4 regions of the Cedecea sp. NFIX57 genome follow, and region 2 is predicted to be linked to each of the others. Evidence: predicted binding sites of a transcription regulator. Region 2 holds the regulator's gene; each other region holds the start of a gene.
The links. Region 2 encodes PurR, which represses purine synthesis genes. Its sites were predicted from a motif close to CANGCAAACGTTTGCNTG; they were not measured.
Positions count from the first base shown of each region.

Region 1: a site for PurR is predicted at 2,002-2,019, ahead of cecR (transcriptional regulator CecR). Genes of this name have one in related genera too.
Region 3: a site for PurR is predicted at 1,919-1,936, ahead of B9Y90_RS18075 (amino acid aminotransferase). Genes of this name have one in related genera too.
Region 4: a site for PurR is predicted at 3,315-3,332, ahead of B9Y90_RS21930 (nucleobase:cation symporter-2 family protein). Genes of this name have one in related genera too.

Region 1 is NZ_FXAS01000010.1:154,718-160,189, forward strand. It holds gene B9Y90_RS11035 (ATP-binding cassette domain-containing protein) at 1-184, opposite strand, end outside; gene hlyD (secretion protein HlyD) at 171-1,178, opposite strand; gene cecR (transcriptional regulator CecR) at 1,168-1,863, opposite strand; gene rhlE (ATP-dependent RNA helicase RhlE) at 2,120-3,520, shown strand; gene dusC (tRNA dihydrouridine(16) synthase DusC) at 3,652-4,587, shown strand; gene B9Y90_RS11060 (OprD family outer membrane porin) at 4,864-5,472, shown strand, end outside.
Region 2 is NZ_FXAS01000026.1:63,240-68,711, forward strand. It holds gene punC (purine nucleoside transporter PunC) at 280-1,482, opposite strand; gene punR (DNA-binding transcriptional activator PunR) at 1,597-2,535, shown strand; gene purR (HTH-type transcriptional repressor PurR) at 2,532-3,557, opposite strand; gene cydH (cytochrome bd-I oxidase subunit CydH) at 3,850-3,939, shown strand; gene sodB (superoxide dismutase [Fe]) at 4,023-4,604, opposite strand; gene B9Y90_RS19615 (C40 family peptidase) at 4,777-5,472, opposite strand, start outside.
Region 3 is NZ_FXAS01000022.1:35,939-41,410, reverse strand. It holds gene asnS (asparagine--tRNA ligase) at 1-93, shown strand, start outside; gene B9Y90_RS18080 (porin) at 690-1,811, shown strand; gene B9Y90_RS18075 (amino acid aminotransferase) at 1,997-3,187, shown strand; gene B9Y90_RS18070 (MBL fold metallo-hydrolase) at 3,246-3,893, opposite strand; gene B9Y90_RS18065 (peptidoglycan L,D-endopeptidase MepK) at 3,933-4,481, opposite strand; gene ldtD (L,D-transpeptidase) at 4,666-5,472, opposite strand, start outside.
Region 4 is NZ_FXAS01000036.1:20,228-25,699, forward strand. It holds gene fabY (fatty acid biosynthesis protein FabY) at 1-53, shown strand, start outside; gene B9Y90_RS21925 (AsmA family protein) at 67-1,749, opposite strand; gene B9Y90_RS21930 (nucleobase:cation symporter-2 family protein) at 1,872-3,263, opposite strand; gene gltS (sodium/glutamate symporter) at 3,493-4,695, shown strand; gene recG (ATP-dependent DNA helicase RecG) at 4,692-5,472, opposite strand, start outside.

The sequences.
Region 1 (5,472 bases), on a different contig from region 2:
TCGGTTGCAGTAGCCCTGCCAGCATCCTCATTAACGTGGTTTTCCCCGCGCCGTCCGGGCCGACCAGGCCGGTTACAGCCCCCGCATGAATTTCGCAATCCAGGCTGGCGACGGCCGGTTTTTCAAGGCCAGGGAAACGCTTCACCAGCCCCTGCAGGCGAATGACCGCGTCATTGCTGCTCATGCTGAGTTCCACCGTTGAATTTCACCGTAACGGGCATGCCCTGACGCAGCGCGTCATCTGCATCGGTCACGATAATGCGTAAGCGGTAGACTAAATCCGTGCGCAAATCCGGGGTTTCAACGGTTTTCGGGGTGAACTCCGCCGTCGGAGATACAAATCCCACTTTGCCATGGTAAGGCTTGTCCGGGCGGCCATCGGTATAAATCAGCAGCTCGCTGCCGGGTTTGGCCTGCCCGAGATTAGTTTCGTCGATATAGGCGCGAACCCATACCGGGCGAGTGAGCGACAGGGTGAGAACCGTGCTGCCCGCGTTTAGCATGCTGCCTGGCTCAACCGCACGGGTCAGCAGCGTACCGTCAGAAGGCGCAATCAGCGTGGTATCCTGCAGATCTAGCTGCGACTGAGCCAGCTGCGCTTTGGCTTGCTGAAGGCTGGCCTGCGCCTGAGCGATTTCCTGAGGGCGGTTGCCGCTGCGGTACTGGCTGAGCTTATCCTGGGCGGCTTTCAGCGTGGCTTTTGCCTGGTCGCTGGATGAGCGGGCGTTGGCTAAATCATTCGCTGAGATGGTTTTGGTTGCCCACAGACCTTGTTGGCGCTGGTAGAAGTTTTGCGCGTAATCATAGGCTGCCTGCGCCTGGTTTACCTGTGCCGCCGCCTGGGCTATTTCTTCATCGCGGTAGCCAGCAATAATCAAATCGTATTTGGCCTGGGCGGCCGCAACGTTGGCTTCAGCCTGGCGCAACGCGTTTTCAAAGGGCGCTTTATCTATCAGCCCCAGCGGTTCACCGGTTTTGATCGCATCACCTTCATCAACCTCAAGCGCCGCGAGTCGTCCTCCCACGCGGAAACTCAAATTAACGGTGCGGATATCCACGTTGCCGTAGAGCGTTAGCTCGCTGTTTTGCCGGCTCTGATACCATTTCCAGCCGCCAAATGCCGCAGCCACGAGCGCTACAATCACAATCACGGCAATCACCGGCTTCTTATTGTTCATCACTAGCGTTTCCTCTGTTTAAAGATAATCCCTGCAGGATGAAATCAACGTGGCTCAGCACCACGCGGCTTATTTGTTGCACCTTGGCCTGGTCAAACTGAGGCCAGCCGGTGCGCAACAGAATCGTTTCTCGTCCAAGCCGGAAGGCCAGCACCTGGCCGAGCAGCGTGTGGGTATGCAAAATAGTGTCGGTATCAAAGTGATCTCGCCCGGTGTAATGCGCCACCAGCGTGGTGAGCAGGGTGTGCATCGGGTCGATAACCTGCTGGTGAATAAGCTGATAAGCGGCGGTCGGGGAAAGCTGTTCGCGGGAGATAAATTTGCTCAGGTTGAGCGTGTCGTCGGCGGTCAGCAGGGCGATCATTTGCCCGAGGGCGGTATGAATAAGATGCCGTATTTTCTCTTTGTCCGGTTCGGGCTGGCACAGCAGGGCTTCTGCGCGGGCAACATGCTCGTGAAAGTTACCGCTAATGAAGTCGGCAATCCACTGGGCGGAAGCCATATACAGCGCTTCTTTGGAGCCAAAATAGTAGGTGATCGCGGCAATATTTTGCCCGGCTTGAGCGGCGATATCTCGCGTCGTGGCATGCATGCCATATTCTGCGAATTGCGCGATGGCGGCGGTGATTAGCGTGTTTTTAGCCTGCTCTCCGCGGCTGGTGACGGGCGTCGGCGAAGGTGCCATACCGACCTCTTAAAATGTTAATCAATCGATTGATTAAGAGTAAGCAAAGTTATCAACCCTGTCCAGCACAAGGCTTTATTCTGCTGATGAGGCGGAAAGTGAGAATTTATGCGGAAGATCACAAAAACTGCTACACTGCACGCGAACGGCGCCGTGGTTTGCGCCTCCTCTCTTCGCCAGCTTAGCGCTGGCGCGTGATGTTCCCCCTGGAAACTACACCGCACATTTCTGCGGTCAGGGCGGTTCTGGAGTTCCTATGTCTTTTGATTCTCTCGGCCTGAATGCCGATATTTTGCGTGCGGTGGAAGAGCAGGGCTATCGTGAGCCTACCCCAATCCAGCGCCAGGCAATCCCGGTAGTCTTATCAGGCCGTGACCTGATGGCCAGTGCCCAAACCGGCACCGGCAAAACCGCAGGCTTTACCCTGCCACTGTTACAGCGTCTGACTGACAGCGCGCCTCACCTGAAGGGCCGTCGCCCGGTGCGTGCGCTGATCCTCACCCCAACCCGTGAACTGGCGGCGCAGATTGGTGAGAACGTCCGCGACTACAGCAAATATTTAAATATCCGCTCGCTGGTTGTCTTCGGCGGCGTGAGCATTAACCCGCAGATGATGAAGCTGCGCGGCGGTGTGGACGTGCTGGTGGCAACGCCGGGCCGTCTGCTAGATCTTGAGCATCAGAACGCCGTGAAACTCGATCAAATCGAGATCCTGGTGCTGGACGAAGCCGACCGTATGCTGGATATGGGCTTCATTCATGACATTCGTCGTGTGCTGGCTAAACTACCTGCGCGTCGCCAGAACCTGCTGTTCTCCGCTACCTTCTCCGATGACATTAAAGCGCTGGCTGAGAAGCTGCTGCACAACCCGGAAGAAGTGGAAGTGGCTCGTCGCAACACGGCGTCTGAACAGGTCACGCAGCACGTTCACTTCGTGGACAAAAAGCGCAAGCGGGAACTGCTGTCGCAAATGATTGGTGAAGGCAACTGGCAGCAGGTGCTGGTGTTCACCCGCACCAAACACGGCGCTAACCATCTGGCAGAGCAGCTGCAAAAAGACGGTATCACCGCGGCGGCAATCCACGGCAACAAGAGCCAGGGGGCTCGTACACGCGCGCTGGCTGACTTCAAAAGCGGCGGCATTCGTGTGCTGGTGGCGACCGATATCGCGGCTCGCGGCCTGGACATTGAAGAACTGCCGCACGTCGTTAACTATGAGTTGCCGAACGTGCCGGAAGACTACGTGCACCGTATTGGCCGTACCGGCCGTGCGGCGGCCACCGGCGAAGCGTTGTCTCTGGTTTGCGTGGACGAGCATAAGCTGCTGCGCGACATCGAGCGTCTGCTGAAGCGCGAGATCCCACGTATCGCATTGCCAGGCTTTGATGTGGATCCGTCGATTCCGGCTGAGCCAATCGTCAACGGTCGTCAGCAGCGTGGTGGCGGCGGTGGTCGTGGCGGCCAGGGTGGTCGCGGTGGCCAAAGCCAGGGGCAGGGCCAGCGTCGCGGTGGCAACGGCGGGAACGCAAATGCTTCCGGTGAGCGTAACAATGGCCCGCGCCGCAGCGGTAAACCGCAGGGCGAAGGTGCCGCGAAGCCGGCTGGGGATAATGCCCGTCGTCGTCGTCCACCCCGTAAACCAGCGGCTGCGCAGTAAGTTTCATACCCTCACCCTAACCCCCTCCCTTTCAGGGAGAGGGGATTAAAGACGCTCTGTGTTCCCCCCTCTCCCCTCTGGGGAGAGGGTCGGGGTGAGGGGACAACACCATACATATTATCGGATGCGTCATGCGTGTTCTTCTTGCCCCGATGGAAGGGGTTCTCGACTCTTTAGTCCGCGAACTTCTTACCGAGGTTAACGACTACGATCTCTGTATCACCGAATTTCTTCGCGTGGTTGATCAGCTGTTGCCGGTTAAATCTTTCCTCAAACTTTGCCCCGAACTCGATCATGCCAGCCGCACGCCATCCGGTACGCTGGTTCGCGTCCAGCTTCTTGGGCAATACCCGCAGTGGCTGGCTGAGAACGCAGCTCGCGCGGTCGAACTCGGTTCCTGGGGCGTGGACTTAAACTGCGGCTGCCCGTCAAAGCTGGTCAACGGCAGCGGCGGCGGTGCGACTTTGCTCAAAGATCCCGAACTCATTTATCGCGGCGCGAAAGCTATGCGTGAGGCTGTGCCCGCGCATTTGCCTGTCACGGTAAAGATTCGCCTCGGCTGGGACAGCGGTGCACGTCAGTTTGAAATTGCTGATGCCGTGCAGCAGGCGGGGGCGACAGAGCTGGTGGTTCACGGACGCACTAAAGAAGATGGCTATAAAGCCGAACTGATCAACTGGGGCGCTATCGGGGAAATTCGCCAGCGGCTGTCGATCCCGGTCATCGCTAACGGCGAAATCTGGGACTGGCAAAGCGCGCAGGATTGCCTGGCCACTACGGGATGTGATTCGGTGATGATTGGGCGTGGGGCGCTGAATGTGCCGAACCTGAGCCGGGTCATCAAATACAATGAAGCGAGGATGCCGTGGGCTGATGTCGTTACGCTGTTGCAAAAATACAGCCGTCTCGAAAAACAGGGTGATACCGGGCTGTATCACGTAGCAAGGATTAAACAGTGGCTTGGTTATTTGCGTAAAGAATACGTTGAAGCAACGGAACTGTTTACCGTTATTCGTACATTAAAAACGTCCAGTGAAATTGCTAATGTTATTGGTGCGTTAAAATAGTTTTCTTAAAACCCGTTAATTAAACTTTTAATTAACGGGCATTTTCTGTTAAAGAATTTCTTTTCTTTCATTCTTTCCTGAATGCGGTTCACAAATTTTTATCTTTCTTTTATTTTGTGCTGGAGCTGGTTTCAGCATGATGACATCATAGCTGCGTAAATTATTCCAAAGGATTGTTACTGTCTAACAGGCAAAACCTAAATTCATTCTCCGGTTTCCGGGAAATGAATTTAGGTTTTTTTTTGCTTTTTTTTATTAAAACAAGGGACGTTTATCATGTACTCACGCACGAAAATAACCGGTGGCATGATGCTGCTATTTGCTCTGGGAGGTATGCCCGAAGCTTTGGCCAGCTATTCTCACTCTGATGGCGGCCTGCTAACAGACAGCCATCTCGATGCCACCTTAAAAAATGTCTGGATGCTGAATACCACCGACGCAATGGCGGATCAGGGCATTGGTGATCAAAATGCCTGGGCTCAGGCGTTGCATCTGGACTGGCAAAGCGGCTGGCTGTGGGATCACGTGGGGGTTGATGCCTCGTGGTATGGCGTAGCGAAGCTGTACGCTAACGATGCCTTCTACGGCAGGGACTTATTGAGGGACAAAAACGGCAAAGCACAGGGCTTCAATAAACTTGGGCAACTGTACGCCAAAGCACGATGGGGGGATGCCGGGCGGCATCTCAATCTTTGGGGCGGCTGGCGTCAGCTCTATAAATTCGGCGCGTTAAACGTTACCCGCAGCCGAGCCGCCCCCAGTACCTGGGAAGGCGTTAGCGCCGAATTTACGTGGGATGACTTTGGCGCAAAGGCCGCCGTCGTGAACCGCTTTTCTGAGCGCGATGAACCGGAAAAACGCCGATTCCGAACCTTAAAAACAAAT
Region 2 (5,472 bases):
TTGTGATCAGAACCTTAAAACAGCGTAGACGCTATTCACGGCTTGTGAGAACTCTCACGGAAAATTCCGCGTGCCTGATATCCGACGTAGAACAGAGAAAGGGGGGATTCTCCCTTACTGAAAGGCCATCCATGGAAAAACGGAAGCGCTCCGGCTTCCGCAAAAATAAAATTGATAAGGCTTATAGTAGAACCGCAATTACTATAAGCCCGTTTAATTGAGTGTTCAATGAAATATTGTTAGCAAGCTAATCACACAACATTCACATTATCATCTAGGTTACTGTGCGCTGGACAACTCGCTGTGGCCCTTGCTTTGTGCTTCATGACGGGCCGAGTGCTGCAGGGCATAACCCAGACCGGCAAGCAGAATTGTTGCCAGCATCACGCTGGTGGTGGTCAGCAGTGGAGTCGTCACCAGCCAGGAAACCATTAAGCTTGCCAGGAAGCAAAGCCCAAGCTGCAGAGTGTTTTGCAGCGCTGCGGCTTTCCCGGTTGCCTGTGGGAAAGGCAGCAGGGCCGAGGCTACCACAATAGGGTAGATGGCACCGTTCGCCGCGGCCATCACGCAAAACGGAATAAGCAGTAGCGTCAGGTTAGCATGTCCGCTCACCGCCACACCCCAGGTTGCTACCACGCTCAGAGCATACAAGGTCAGCAGCCACGGCAGCAGCTGTTTGCCGTTCCACTTTTGCAGCGCGCTGCGGCAGCCATAGCCGCCGATCAGGAAGGCGACCGTTTGCGGCATATAGCTCAGGCCAATTGCCGCTGGGCTGTAACCCATCTCATTCAGGATAAACGGCGAGCCGGTGAGCCAGGCGAAAAAGCTGGCTGAGCAGGCGGCGTAAATCAGTACGTTGCCGCCGTAAACGCGGGAACGTAATAAAGAGAAGAAGCTGACCTTATTGTCCTCAGTTTGCTCGTGGTGCTGCGTCCGGGGCTTGAGGCGCAGCGTAGGGATCATCAACAGCAAAGCGACAGCAAACAGCACGGCGAAAATCGCCTGCCATTCAAAATGGTTCAGCAGCCAGCTGCCTAGCAGCGGGGCCAGCGCCGGGGAAAGCCCGACCAGCGGCATGATGGTGGCAAAAATGCGACCAGCACGGTTGGCGGGGTAATAGTCAGTCACCAAAGCCTGCCAGCTAACGGCTGCCGAACAGACGCCCACGGCCTGAATAAAGCGCAGCACCAGCAGTGTGGTGGCATCCTGCACCCAAAGCATGCCGATACAGCCGATGGCAAACATAGCCAGGCCAATCAACAGCACGGGTTTTCTCCCGAAGCGGTCGGAAAGCGGGCCCCACATCAACTGGGCAAAAGCAAAGCCGGCGAGGAACAGGCTCAGGCTGGCGCTTACCGCAGAGGCGGTGGTGCCCAGATCTTGTTGAATGGCGGCGAAGGCGGGCAGGTACATGTCGGTGGCCAGGAAGCCCAGCACGCTCAACCCCGCGAGCCAGATAAGAAATCCCTTTGATGGTTGCATATTTCACTCTTGATTTTGATAGCAGGTTAACGGGGCAGGAGTCTACGGAGTGCAAAACCGCTTGTGAAACGCTAATATTTGCGAGTTGAATTCAAATTTTTTGCAGGCAAAAACATGTGGTCTGAATATTCACTGGAAGTGGTTGATGCTGTGGCTCGAAACGGCAGCTTTAGTGGCGCGGCCCAGGAGCTGCATCGCGTGCCCTCTGCCATCAGCTACACGGTGCGTCAGCTTGAAGAGTGGCTGGCCGTGCCGCTGTTTGAACGGCGTCACCGGGACGTTGAGTTGACCGCCGCCGGGGCGTTTTTTCTCAAGGAAGGTCGGTCTGTTATCAAAAAAATGATGGCAACGCGCCAGCAGTGTCAGCAGATAGCTAACGGCTGGCGCGGGCACTTGTCCATTGCGGTAGACAATATTGTTAAACCTGAACGTACCCGCCAGCTGGTGCTGGATTTTTATCGTCATTTTCCGGATATCGAATTACGCATTTCTCAGGAAGTGTTCAATGGCGTGTGGGACGCGCTGGCGGACGGACGGGTTGAGGCGGCGATTGGCGCCACGCAGGCGATCCCGGTCGGGGGGCGCTATGCGTTTCGGGACATGGGCGCGCTTAGCTGGCGCTGCGTGGTGTCTGCCGCTCATCCGCTTGCGCAACGGGAAGGTATTATTCTGGATGACGACATTCGTCCCTGGCCGTCCCTTGTGCTGGAAGACACATCCCGTTCTCTGCCCAAGCGTATTACCTGGCTGCTGGACAACCAGCGCCGGGTGGTGGTGCCGGACTGGGCGTCCGGGGCGGATTGCCTGATGGCAGGATTATGCATTGGCATGGTGCCGACGCACATTGCCCAGCCGTGGCTCGTCAGGGGCGACTGGAAGGAGTTAACGCTGGAAAACCCGTTCCCGGACGCGGCCTGCTGCCTGACGTGGCGGCAAGATGATGCCTCGCCCGCGCTGAGCTGGTTGCTGGATTATTTGGGCGACAGTGAGACGATGAATCAGGAGTGGCTGCAGGAGCCGGGTAACATACTTCCGGCTCCCGAAGAGGCTTAGCGGCGGTAATCGCGGAACGGGCCGTCGGCCACCGAGCGGCGTTCAATCAGACGCGGATGGACTTCAATCGTCTGCGACTCTTCGCGCTTATTAATGATGCGGTCGAGCAGCATGTTAAAGGCCGTTTCGCCCAGGCGCTCTTTCGGCTGGTGGATAGTGGTCAGCGCCGGAGAGAAATAGCGGGCGTTGCGCACGTTATCGTAGCCGATGATAGAAATGTCCTGCGGCACGCGCAGCCCCATTTCGTCCGCGGCGCAAATAGCACCCATCGCCATAATATCGCCGCCGCAGAAAACGGCAGTAGGGCGATGCGGTTGATTAAGCAGTTGCTGCATGGCGCGGTAACCGGACTCTGGTTCGAAATCACCCTGAACCACCCAGTTATCCGGCACTTTGATATTGGCTTCTTCAAGCGCCTTCAGGAACCCTGCATGGCGGCCGCCGCCGGTGTTACGCTCCAGCTGACCCGGGATAGCACCGATATCGCGATGGCCACGTTCAATCAGGTAGCGGCCTGCGAGGTAGCCGCCGTGGAAGGCGTTATCAACTACGGAGTCGGTAAAGTCGGCACGAGCTTCGCCCCAGTCCATCACTACCATAGGAATATGGCGGTACTCTTCCAGGGTTGAAAGCAGCGTATCAGGGTATTCGGAGCACATGACCAGCAGTCCGTCTACGCGCTTTTGCGCCATCATGGACAGGTACGCGCGCTGCTTTTCAAAGTTATTGTGCGCGTTGCCCAGAATCAGGGTGTAGCCCTTGGCGAAACAGCTGTTCTCAACGGATTCAATAATTTCCGCAAAATAAGGGGCTTCGCTTGAGGTGGCGAGCAGGCCGATAGATTTGGTGTGGTTGACCTTCAGGCTGCGCGCCACGGCGCTCGGCGAATAGTGCAGCTCTTTGATGGCCGCCCAGACGGCGTTGCGCGTCTCTTCCGCCACAAAACGGGTCTTGTTAATGACATGTGACACAGTGGTGGTGGAAACGTTTGCGCGCTTCGCTACGTCCTTAATCGTTGCCATTAGATGTCACTCCAGACCATATCGTAAACTCCTGATAACTCATGTGTTAAACGTTTGCCTTCGCTAACTCCTGGGGCAACACGTTGGTTGCAGGCCTGTCGGGGATGCGACATACAGCGGGAGGAGGGCGTTGCCGGGCGATACGCGGTAAATTAGCGAAGGATTTTGGCTTATCCCGGGGCAAAGTGGAAGAGGGAAAACCGATATCTGTGCAAATCCAGCAGGATTTTTATCGCTAATTGTGGGAAAATCACCCCACATACACTTTGTAGGGAAATAAAAGGAGCTTACGATGAGTACCGATCTGAAGTTTTCCGTGGTGACGACGGTTATCGTGCTGAGTCTGATTGTTGCCGGGGCGCTTACTGCCGTTCTGCACTGATTTACAAAGGGCCGCGAAAAGCGGCCCTTCTCTTAAACAGAAGAAAAGCGTTGCTTCCCTCCTTCGTATTTAACCGCTAAACATCAGCCCGCCAGGTTTTGCGCAACAAATTCCCAGTTGACCAGCGCCCAGAAATGGTCGAGATAGACCGGGCGCGCGTTGCGGTAGTCGATGTAGTAAGCGTGTTCCCACACGTCCACGGTCAGCAGCGGTTTTGCTCCGGTTGTGAGCGGGGTGCCTGCGTTAGAGGTCGAGACGATAGCCAGGCTGCCGTCGCTATTTTTCACAAGCCAGGTCCAGCCGGAGCCAAAGTTTTTGATGGCCGCTTCGGTGAACTGCTTTTTAAAGGCTTCCACGCTGCCAAAGGCGTGATTGATGGCGGCCAGCACGTCACCGGTCGGCTCCCCGCCGGCATTCGGCGCCAGGCAGTGCCAGTAGAACGTGTGGTTCCAGACCTGAGCCGCGTTATTGAAGATCCCGCCGTCAGATCCTTTCACAATCTCTTCCAGCGTTTTGCCTTCAAACGGGCTGCCTTTGATCAGATTATTCAGGTTAGTGACGTAGGTCTGGTGATGTTTGCCGTAATGGTATTCGAGGGTTTCGGCTGAAATATGCGGTGCCAGCGCATCTTTGGCATAGGGCAGGGCGGGTAGTTCGAACGACATGGCTTCACTCCTTGTTATTTTGTTTCACAATATAACTACAATTTGTGTAGTTATAAGGTTAGCAAATTACAGCTGAGTGAAAAAGCCAAATGAAACAACAAAATAAAACAGCCCGTTGCCGGGCTGTTAACATTTTAATCAGTTTTATTAGTCCTAAAGGGCGCGGAGAAGATTAACGAATAGTTTTCGGCGTCATCACCCGGCGAGCACCCACGTAGTGGCGCTGCCAGTAATCTTCGCTGAGGGAGGTGATCTGAATATCGCGACCGCTGCGCGGGGACTGAATAAACTTCCCGTTGCCGACGTAGACACCAACGTGATCGGCGGTGCCACGGCCCTGGGTACGGAAGAACACCAGGTCGCCGCTTTCCAGTTCACCGCGGTCAACGGAAGAGGCATCACGCAGGTGATACATTTCGTTGGCGGTACGCGGAATACGGATATTGACCAGATCTTTATAGGCGTAATAAATCAGCCCGCTGCAGTCGAAACCGGTGCGCGGGGAAGTGCCACCCCAGCGATACGGTTTACCAATTTGCCCCATCAGCTTGTTCATGGCCGTTTTTTGCGCTTTCTGCACGCGCACTTTATGCGCCTGCGCGATGGTCAGATTTTTTTCCGACTTCACCTTAACGCACTGCTTTTTATGCCCTTTACGATGGGTGCATTTTTCAGTGTAGGCAACGGTAGCGGAGGCTGGCTGTACGGCTAATTTCTGCGAGGTTTTTTTACTGCTGGTTTTAGCGAGGGTGCTGCTTTTGCCTGTGGTGGTGCGTTTAGCCACTTTGGCTTTTGCCGGCGAGGCGTCTTTTTTACCGGACTTCTTTTTGGTGGAGGCTGTGCTGACCTTCGGTTTTGCTTTCTCTTT
Region 3 (5,472 bases), on a different contig from region 2:
GGCTTTGAGCGTCTGATTGCCTATGTCACCGGCGTTCAGAACGTGCGTGATGTTATTCCGTTCCCACGTACGCCGCGTAACGCAAGCTTCTAAGTTAAAGAAAACAAAAGGCCAGCTTCCGCTGGCCTTTTTTACGTATCAGGACAAAAGGTCTATTTTCTTCAACGCTTATTAAACAAACGTCAATTTCAACCCTCATTCCCAACTGCCCCGTTACCAACTATTTCTGTCTCACACTCTTTAACAAAAATTGCGCTTAAGTTTGCTAGCACTTCTAAATAGTGATTGGCATAGCATAATTGCTCACTTCTCACACAGACGTCTGGCCATCCAAAAATAAGTCAAAAAATGAACAATTGTGAACGAAAAATATTCACTTCATAACTTTATGCAAATTAAACATAAGTAATTCATATATATATGCTTAGAAAACACACATTCGAGTTGCACTGAGAGTGAAATTTGAAATGGTTCACAAAGTTCCCTAAAATTAATATTTAGTTACACATATTTTCTTTTTGAAACTCAGTTTAGACATTTGTAGCACTTTCAGGCTAGCGAAACGGTTTCATGGATGGAAAGATGCCTGACAGATACAGAAAGACACCAAACTATCATCAATAGTTCCGTAAAGAATTATTGACGGCAGTGGCAGGTGTCCATAAAAACCACAATGAGGGTAATAAATAATGATGAAGCGCAATATTCTGGCAGTGGTAATCCCTGCTCTGCTGGTAGCCGGTGCAGCTAACGCTGCAGAAATCTACAACAAAAACGGCAACAAACTGGATCTGTACGGTAAAGTTGTTGGTGAGCGTGACTTCACCACCACCGGTGATAAAGGCAATACCGACGTCAACTACGGCCAGATCGGCTTTAAAGGCGAAACTCAGATCAACAGCGATCTGACCGGTTATGGCCAGTGGGAATATCGTGCTCGTGCAAACGGCGGCGAAGGCAACCAGACTAACTCTACCCGTCTGGCATTCGCAGGCTTGAAAATCGCTAACGGTGGTTCCATCGACTACGGCCGTAACTACGGTATCGTTTACGATGTTGAATCCTATACCGATATGGCACCATCATGGTCTGGCGAAACTTGGGGCGGCGGCTATGTAGATAACTACATGACCAGCCGTGCTAACGGTCTGCTGACCTACCGCAACAGCGGTTTCTTCGGTCTGGTTGACGGTCTGAACGTCGGTATTCAGTACCAGGCCAAAAATGAGAATGCAAACCCAGCCCAATCAAACGGCGACGGCGTAGGCTACTCTCTGGGCTATGACTTCGGTGCTGGCTTCTCTGCAATTGGTGCATACAGCAACTCCAACCGCACCACCAAGCAGAAATTAGACGACAACGGCAATAAAGCTGAAGCGTGGGCTCTGGGTACCAAGTACGACGCGAACAACGTTTACCTGGCCGCGGTTTATGCAGAAACGCGTAACATGAGCCGTCTGAGCAACAACGTTTATAACAGCCCAGAAAAGGCTGACAACCCGAACTACTTCAGCGTAGCGAAGAAGACTCAGAACTTTGAAGTTATCGCTCAGTACCAGTTCGACTTCGGCCTGCGTCCATCCCTGGCATACGTTCAGTCCAAAGGCAAAAAGCTGGCTAGCGTAGACGGCGGCAACGCTGATCTGGCTAAATACATCGAAGCTGGTGCGACTTACTACTTCAACAAAAACTTCAACGTTTACTTTGACTACCGCTTCAACCTGCTGAGCGACAGCGAAGCAGCTAAAACTGACGGCGGTTGGGTTGGTTCTGACGACCAGGCAGCAGTTGGCGTGACCTACCAGTTCTAATTTCAGCCATTTGTTTGTCTGAAATGTTTAAAAACAGGGCTTCGGCCCTGTTTTTTTATGGCAAAAAAGTAGAATAAATCCGATGTTATCGCTAACCGTCTCTTTTTGTCGCAAACGGTTGGCAATTCGTAAAACAGCAGTTAACCTGAAAGCGATTTCCCCCGATATCACTAATGGAACCCGTCATGTTTGAGAACATTACCGCTGCCCCTGCCGATCCTATTCTTGGTCTGGCCGACCTGTTTCGCGCCGACGACCGTCCAACCAAAATTAACCTCGGCATCGGGGTCTATAAGGACGAGACAGGTAAGACCCCTGTCCTGACCAGCGTGAAGAAAGCAGAGCTTTATTTGCTGGAAAATGAGACCACCAAAAACTATCTGGGCATTGATGGTATTCCAGAGTTTGGCCGCTGCACACAAGAGCTGCTGTTCGGCAAAAGCAACGCGCTTATCTCTGACAAACGCGCGCGTACGGCACAAACCCCAGGCGGGACCGGTGCGCTGCGCGTCGCCGCTGATTTCCTGGCGAAAAACACCTCGGCAAAACGCGTCTGGGTAAGTAATCCAAGCTGGCCTAACCACAAAAGCGTGTTTAACTCCGCGGGCCTGGAAGTGAAAGAGTACGCCTATTACGATGCGGAAAATCACAGCCTGGACTTTGATGGCCTGGTGGCCAGCCTGCAGGCGGCGGAAGCCGGTGATGTAGTGCTGTTCCACGGCTGCTGCCATAACCCAACCGGGATCGATCCTACCGCTGAACAGTGGAAAACGCTGGCGGAGATGTCGCTGGCCAAAGGCTGGCTGCCGCTGTTTGACTTTGCTTACCAGGGCTTTGCTCGTGGTCTGGAAGAAGATGCCGAAGGCCTACGTATTTTCGCAGCCGGTCACAAAGAACTGCTGGTGGCCAGCTCCTACTCCAAGAACTTCGGTTTGTACAACGAGCGCGTGGGTGCTTTCACGCTGGTTGCCGCCGATGCCGACACCGCTGACCGTTCATTCAGCCAGGTGAAATCGGTTATTCGCGCCAACTACTCCAACCCGCCAGCGCACGGTGCCTCCGTTGTGGCCACTATTCTGAGCAACGACGCACTGCGTACCATGTGGGAACAAGAGCTGACCGATATGCGCCAGCGCATTCACCGCATGCGTCAGCTGTTTGTGAATACCCTGCAGGAAAAAGGCGCCAACCGCGACTTTAGCTTCATCATTAATCAGAACGGGATGTTCTCGTTCAGCGGCCTGACCAAAGAACAGGTGCTGCGCCTGCGTGAAGAGTTTGGCGTTTACGCCGTCGCATCTGGCCGCGTTAACGTGGCGGGCATGACGCCGGATAACATGGCGCCGCTGTGCGAAGCCATCGTTGCCGTGCTGTAACAGCCATGCATAGCAAAAGAGCCGCATAAGCGGCTCTTTTTTTTACTGAAAATCCGTTTTACCAGACCGGCTGCTCGTCCTGCAGAAACGGATTATGCAGGCGCTCGTAACCCAGCGTAGACATTGGACCATGACCGGGGATAAAGGTCACATCATCCCCCAGCGGCAACAGCTTACGTTTGATCGAATTAATCAACGCCGCGTGATCGCCGCGCGGGAAATCACTGCGCCCCACTCCGCCTTTAAAGATGACATCTCCCGAGACCAGCAAACGAGAGGCCGCATCGAAGAAAACGATATGGCCGGGCGTATGCCCCGGACAATGCAACACCTGTAAAGTTACATTCCCTACGGAGACACATTCCCCTTCATTTAGCCAGCGGTCCGGCGTCAAAGGCTTACACTCGTCGAGGCCAAACATTCGGCTTTGCTGCGGCAGTCCCTGCAGCCAGAACTCATCTTCTTTTTCCGGTCCCACAACAGGCACGCCATAATGTGCCGCCAGCTCAGCCGCCGCGCCGACGTGATCGAGATGACCATGCGTCAGCAGGATTTGGCTAATCTGCACGCCTTTCTGCGCCACCTCTTGCTTAATGCGTGCCGCGTCACCGCCGGGATCCACCAGCGCCGCCTGCTGCGTTTCCTCGCACCAAATAAGAGAACAGTTCTGGGCAAAAGCCGTGACCGGAATAATGTGATAGTTCATGCTGCTCCATTACCGACAACAAAGCCGGATTCCGTTGTTTTACCAGTGCCTTACCGGCCCGGTATCAATATGCACAAAGTCGCTGCTGGGGTAGTATCCTACACCACCTGCCCGCATAGATAATGCTGCTTTGCGAATATTGCTTAACGAAACGCCTTCAATGTGGAAATCCATCGCCTGGCCTTTGGTGTGGTAGCTTTTTTTCGCCACACCGCGGCTGTGAGCACGAAGTTCATTGTTGGTGTCAATGGAACGGTAACCGGAAATCAGCTGGACCGGTTTGTTAGTCCCCAAAAGCCCCTGCAGGCGATAGAGTTGGTCGAACAGAGAAGGATCGATGGATTTAATCTTGTTCGCCCGGTAGTCCCGGAAGAAATGATTAAGTCTTGCTAATTCATCCTGAATATAGCCTCTGCCATCAAAAAACTCAGCTTTCAGTGACTCTCCAGTATGCAGGTTATTGAGAGTCAAAATACGCGGGCGTGGTGTCGAGAGGGTGGCAAACGACGGCAAAGGCATGAGAGCGGCACCGAAAGCCACGCCCCCCAAAGCCAGTAGCTTGCGGCGATTAGCGTCAAATTTGTCCATGATATCCAGGTCTACAGGTAATAAAATGATGGTTTAATATGCACTTTTGCGCACAGCCATCGCACCATAACTGCCCGAATCCGGGGAGTCAAGGCACGATAAAACCCAGCAACGGCGGGCCCTGTAGAGGGCCCGGCTGAGTTTTACATTTTCTACGACCACTAATTCATTAGAAATGTTGCGTTTAGCGGATTAATAACCCGGCTTTTGCGAGGTTTTGTGCGCCAGATCGCGCGGTGAGATCATAATTGTAAATATCTGTACGAAACTCGGTGCGGCCATCTTTTCCGACAAAAGCGGTCAAATAGTAGAGGTTAACCGGAATGTTATGGCGGATATTGACGTATTTGGTATTACCTTCCTGCAACGTGCTGGATATCCGGGAATCATTCCACCCGGCATCCTGGAGGAGCATATTTGCAAGTTCGGACGCCTTATTGACGCGCACACAACCTGAACTCAGCGCCCTTGCATCCTTCTGGAAGAGGTTATGATTTGGCGTGTCGTGCAGGTAGATGGCGTCAGAACTCGGCATATTAAACTTATAGCGCCCAAGCGAGTTCTGCGTGCCGGGCTTCTGCTGGAAGCGGAACGGCAGATTATTCTCGGTGATCGTCGACCAGTCTACGCGCCACGGATCGATCATCTCGGCATTGTTGCTCCAGCCGCGGATCACGCTATAGCCGTGCTGCTCGAGGTAACCCGGATTCTGCCGAACCTTTGGCAAAATATCTTTGCGCGCCAGCGTCGGCGGCACGTTCCACGGCGGGTTAACCACGACATTGTTCAGCGCGCTGCTCATCATCGGGGTTTTACGATCCGGCCGCCCAACGATAACGCGAGACGCCAGCGCTTCATTACCGTTAAGGTAATACACCAGCGAATAGTTAGGGATGTTCACCATAATGCCGGTCTCAAGTTTGTCCGGCAGCAGGCGTAAACGCTGAATATTCAATGCAACAAGCGCCGCACGCTGCTGAGGCGTGACGTT
Region 4 (5,472 bases), on a different contig from region 2:
TGCCTGCTAAACCGTTCGGCCCTCTGGAAGAGGGCGGAAACGAAGAGGAATAGGTCAGGATGCAGGCTACGCGCCGGGCACATCTCCGTTACGCATAGTCTGCTGGATCTGTTGCCCACTGGCGCTGGTGGCCTGCAAGGTACCATTTACGGTGGGCTTCAGCGCACTGCCTGCGGCCATCTGACCGGTCACCGAAAGCTGCAGATTTCCGTTCCCCTCCAGCGGCAGAGCAGGCCAGCCCCAGGCGTGCAACACATTCACCGGCACGCTCTGGCCCTTCAGGCTAACGCTCACTGCTCGCTGTGGCGTCTGGCTCACGTTTGCCGTGGCTTCCAGTAAGCCTTCACCCGCGAACGCACTTAGCTCCGTTATCGCCACCTGGCTCTGATTCGCCGTTAGCGACAGCGACGGGCGCCGCACGTCAACGCGGTTAAAGGTGGCGGCCGCGGCATTAAACGAGGCATTGCCGGACCAGATACCCCACTGATGATCCCGTACCAGTTGGATATTTGTTGCGGTGCCATCCAGCCCGGTGAGCTGGAATGGCCATGCCGGGTCGATATCGATAATCAGATTACGGTTAGCGGAGAATTTTTTCACCGTGACGCTGTTCAGCCAGTCAGGCAGTTTCTCCATCCACAGGGTCTTCCAGTTGGATGGGAGTGTGTATTCCAGCCCGCCCACGACCACTTCATCCATCACCGTTTGATTGCCGTCGCGTAACCATTGCCCGGAAGCACGAACCAGGCCGCCCTCCCAGCGTGAACTAAATTGCCGGAGTGTGGCACCTGCCGGGGCAAAATCGACGTTTACGATCGGATCCTGCAAATGCAGCGAGCCATTGATGAATTCGCTGGCGTTCATCGATAGCTGGCCGTCATCGCTTTGCCATCCCCCGTTTGCCAGCGTCAGATTCCGCAGGCTAAGGGCGAGGTCGCTTACCGCCCACTCTTTCCCTTCCAGCCGCGCATCGGTTATTTCAAGGCGATCGATAGTTAATGAGGGAACAGATGTTACTGGCGCAAGAAAATCGGTGAGTGATTTTGCCGTTTGCAGACGAATGTCATTGAGGCGCAGGTTGCCCACCTGCCACGAGCCGTCGGCATTGCGGTGGGCATTGCCCGTCAGCGAGCCGCGAGCAACGTCCGCCCCGATAGTGGTCAGCGTGACCTGTTCATTATCCAGGTTTCCCTGCAGCAGGACGTTGCTGGCGTTGATGCCATTGAGCGTCAATGAGCCAGCGCTGAAGGCAATAGTCGCTTTATTCCCCAGCACTTTTCCCGCTTGAGGCTGCCAGGGTGAAACACCACCTTCAACGCGCTGGGCGCTGAGATCCCACTCGCTATCAGGGCTGTTAATAGCCATATCCTGCAATTGCAGTCTATCTGCCTCGAGTGGGAGTGGTACGGCGTTTGCGCTGAGGTTCAGCGTGCCTTGCTGGAGCAAAATGGTGTCAACGTAGAGAGGCTGGGTGAACTGTCGCGTACTCAGGCCGATATCCACATTCTTTGCTACAAGCGTAGCGGGCTGGCCGGCGCGGCCAAAAGTAACGTTATGGAACACCAGATGGGTGGGCGAAGACCAGTCATGCGCCATCTCATTGAAAGAGAGGTGGTAATTCGTCTTTTCATTCACCCAACTGCTGATTTGGCCCGCGCCCCAGCGGGTTTGCAGCAGGATGTAAAAGGCAACCAGCGCCAGTATCACAAGGCCCAACAGGATAAGAACCAGCTTTCCGAGGAATTTCATTGCCTTCCACCCCTTTCAGTTTCGCTAAGGGTGTTATGCCCGATTTACCGGCGTAGCTCAAGGAGGGGATTGTCAAAGGAGATTTCGCGCCGGCAAAAAATCATTGCCGGCGCGTGAGAGGATTATTCTTTTTCTGGCGGGAAAATCAGGTTCAGCACGATGGCAGTGATCCCACCGGCAGCAATGCCTGAAGAGAGCAGGGTTTTCAGCCAGTCAGGCGCGAACTGAAGGATCAGCGGCTGCTGGGACACGCCAAGGCCAACGGCGAGCGACAGGGCGATAATCATAATCGCACGGCGGTTCAGCGGTTCGCGGGAGACAATACGTACCCCGGAAGCGGCAATGGTACCGAACATCACAATCGTTGCGCCGCCAAGAACTGGCTCAGGGATGTGCTGCACGAAGCCGCTTACAGCCGGGAACAGACCAAGCACGATCAGCATCAACGCGACAACAAAACCGACATAGCGACTGGCAACGCCGGTCAGCTGAATGACACCGTTATTCTGACCAAAGCAGGAATTCGGGAAGGTATTAAACACGGCAGAAACGCAGGAGTTGAGGCCGTTTGCCAGCACGCCGCCCTTGAGGCGCTTCATGTACAGCGGGCCGGAAACAGGCTGCTCCGATACGTCGGAGGTGGCGGTGATATCGCCGATGGTTTCCAGTGAGGTCACCATAAACACCAACATAAGCGGGATCAGCAGGCTCCAGTCGATACCAAGCCCGTAATACAACGGTGTAGGAACCATGATGAGGTCGGTGTTCGTGGCCTGAGTCGTGGCTGGCAGCATGCCCAGCGCCCAGGCGAGCAGATAACCCACGGCCATGGCGATGACCAGGGATGCGACGCGCAGGTACGGATTACGCTGGCGGTTCAGCAGGATTATCACCAGCAGAACGGCGCCCGCCAGCAGCAGATTTTTTGGTGCGCCAAAAGTATGATCGGCCATGGCGCCATAGCCACCGCCGATAGAAGTCAGCCCAACTTGAATCAGGGACAGACCGATAATCATGACCACCACGCCGGAAACCAGAGGGGTAATAATGCGGCGAGCAAGATGCAGCACGCGTGAAATCAGCATTTCTGTGCAACTGGCAAGCATCAGGGTGCCGAACAGCGCTGCCATCATCGTCGGCACGTCCGCACCGCCGTTTTTCAGCGCCATACCGCCCATAATCAGCGGTGAAACAAAGTTAAAGCTGGTGCCCTGAATCGACAGCAGGCCTGAACCTACCGGGCCCCAGGCTTTGATTTGAATAATCGAAGCCACGCCAGAGGCAAATAAAGACATGCTGATAATGTGCTGAGTGTCCGATGCCGGTAATCCCAGGGCCTGGCAAATTAATAAAGCCGGGGTAATCACCGCCACAAACATCGCCAGCAGGTGCTGGCAGGCGGCGAAAAGCGTTTGTGGAAGCGGCGGGCGATCTTCAAGGCGATAGATTAGTTCGCTCGGATGAGTCTGCGCAACCGGTTGCGCATTTTCTGACTCTACGGCATTGACGGACATCAGAGGTATCTCATGGCTGGAAAAGCGCTGATTTTAACGGACTGAACGGTAAAAGCAAACGATTGCTAGTCTGGGATGATAAGAGCGAAATGTCATAAATTGAGCATTAGTTATAACGAAGGCGCATTTTTTGGTTAAAATGTGCCGGCTGATTTCATCCATGAAGGAAATAACAGCGAAGGATAATTAAGCGCGCGACCGATCGATGCGCAATAAAAGGAGCACTGCAATGTTTCATCTTGATACCCTTTCTACTCTGGTGGCCGCCACGTTAGTCCTGCTTCTTGGGCGTAAAATGGTCCACTCAGTCCCTTTTCTCAAAAAATACACTATTCCTGAACCCGTAGCTGGTGGGCTACTGGTGGCGATCGCCCTGCTTGTCCTGAAAAAAAGCATGGGCTGGGAAATCGAGTTTGATATGAGCCTCAAAGATCCTTTGATGCTCGCTTTCTTCGCCACCATCGGCCTGAATGCCAATATCGCCAGTTTGCGCAAGGGCGGGAAAGTCGTGGGGATTTTCCTGTTTATCGTCGTTGGGCTGCTGATCATGCAGAACGCTATTGGCATCGGTATGGCCAGCATGCTGGGGCTCGATCCGCTGATGGGGCTGCTGGCAGGTTCGATAACGTTGTCCGGTGGGCACGGTACCGGTGCAGCCTGGGGCAAACTCTTTACCGAGCAATATGGCTTCCAGAATGCGACGGAAGTCGCTATGGCCTGTGCGACCTTTGGCCTGGTGCTGGGCGGTTTAATTGGCGGCCCGGTTGCCCGCTACCTGGTTAAACATTCGTCTACACCGAATGGTGCGCCTGAAGACAACGAGATCCCCGGCGCGTTTGAAAAGCCTGATGTCGGGCGAGTCATTACCTCTTTGGTGCTGATTGAAACCATCGCATTGATTGCTATCTGCCTGACGGCCGGGCGCGTTGTGGCGGGATTATTACAGGGCACAGCGTTTGAGCTGCCGACATTTGTCTGCGTGCTGTTTATTGGTGTGATTCTTAGTAATTTACTTGCGGCCGTGGGCTTCTATCGGGTCTTCGAACGGGCGGTTTCCGTATTGGGCAACGTTTGCCTGTCGCTGTTTCTGGCGATGGCGTTAATGAGCCTTAAACTTTGGGAACTGGCCTCTCTGGCGTTACCGATGCTGGCTATTCTGGCCGTACAAACGTTGTTTATGGCGCTGTACGCCATTTTTGTCACCTGGCGTTTGATGGGCAAAAACTACGATGCAGCGGTTCTGGCCGCCGGTCACTGTGGGTTTGGCATGGGCGCCACACCGACGGCGATTGCTAATATGCAGGCAATTACCGAGCGATTTGGCCCGTCCCATATGGCATTTTTGGTGGTGCCGATGGTGGGGGCGTTCTTTATCGACATCGTGAATGCGGTGGTGATCAAGCTGTTCCTGATGCTGCCGCTGTTTGCTTAAGCGTTGGAGTAACGTTCGGTTTCCGGCATCCAGCGTTCGATCAGCGCCTTAGCCTGTTCAGGATAGCGTTCGTGAATATGGCGCGCCAGGCGCTGAACCTGCGGGATCATCCCCTGGTCCCGCAGCAGGTCGGCCACCTTGAATTCTGCGTTACCCGTCTGGCGAGTCCCTAGCAGCTCGCCAGGCCCGCGGATCTCCAGGTCTTTTTGCGCAATCACAAAACCATCGTTGCTGTCTCTTAGCACCTGCAGGCGAAGCTGTGCCGTTTTGGATAGCGGGGATTTATACAGCAGCACGCAGTGAGAGGCTACTGCGCCACGGCCAACACGGCCACGCAGCTGGTGGAGTTGCGCAAGCCCTAAACGTTCAGGGTTTTCGATGATCATCAGGCTGGCGTTCGGTACATCCACGCCGACTTCGATCACCGTGGTGGCGACCAGAAGATGCAGTTCACCCTGCTTGAAGGCCTGCATCACCGCCTGTTTTTCCTGCGGCTTCATGCGACCGTGTACCAGGCCAACGTTAAGCTCCGGCAGGGCGGTTTTTAACTCTTCCCAGGTCACTTCTGCAGCCTGGGCTTCCAGCAATTCAGACTCTTCAATCAGCGTACAAACCCAATATGCCTGACGTTTTTCGTCGCGACAGGCGTGGCGTACCCGCTCGATTATTTCGCTGCGGCGTGTGTCTGCTATTGCTACCGTCGTGACTGGTGTTCGTCCCGGCGGTAGTTCATCGATGACGGATGTGTCGAGGTCGGCATAGGCGGTCATCGCCAGC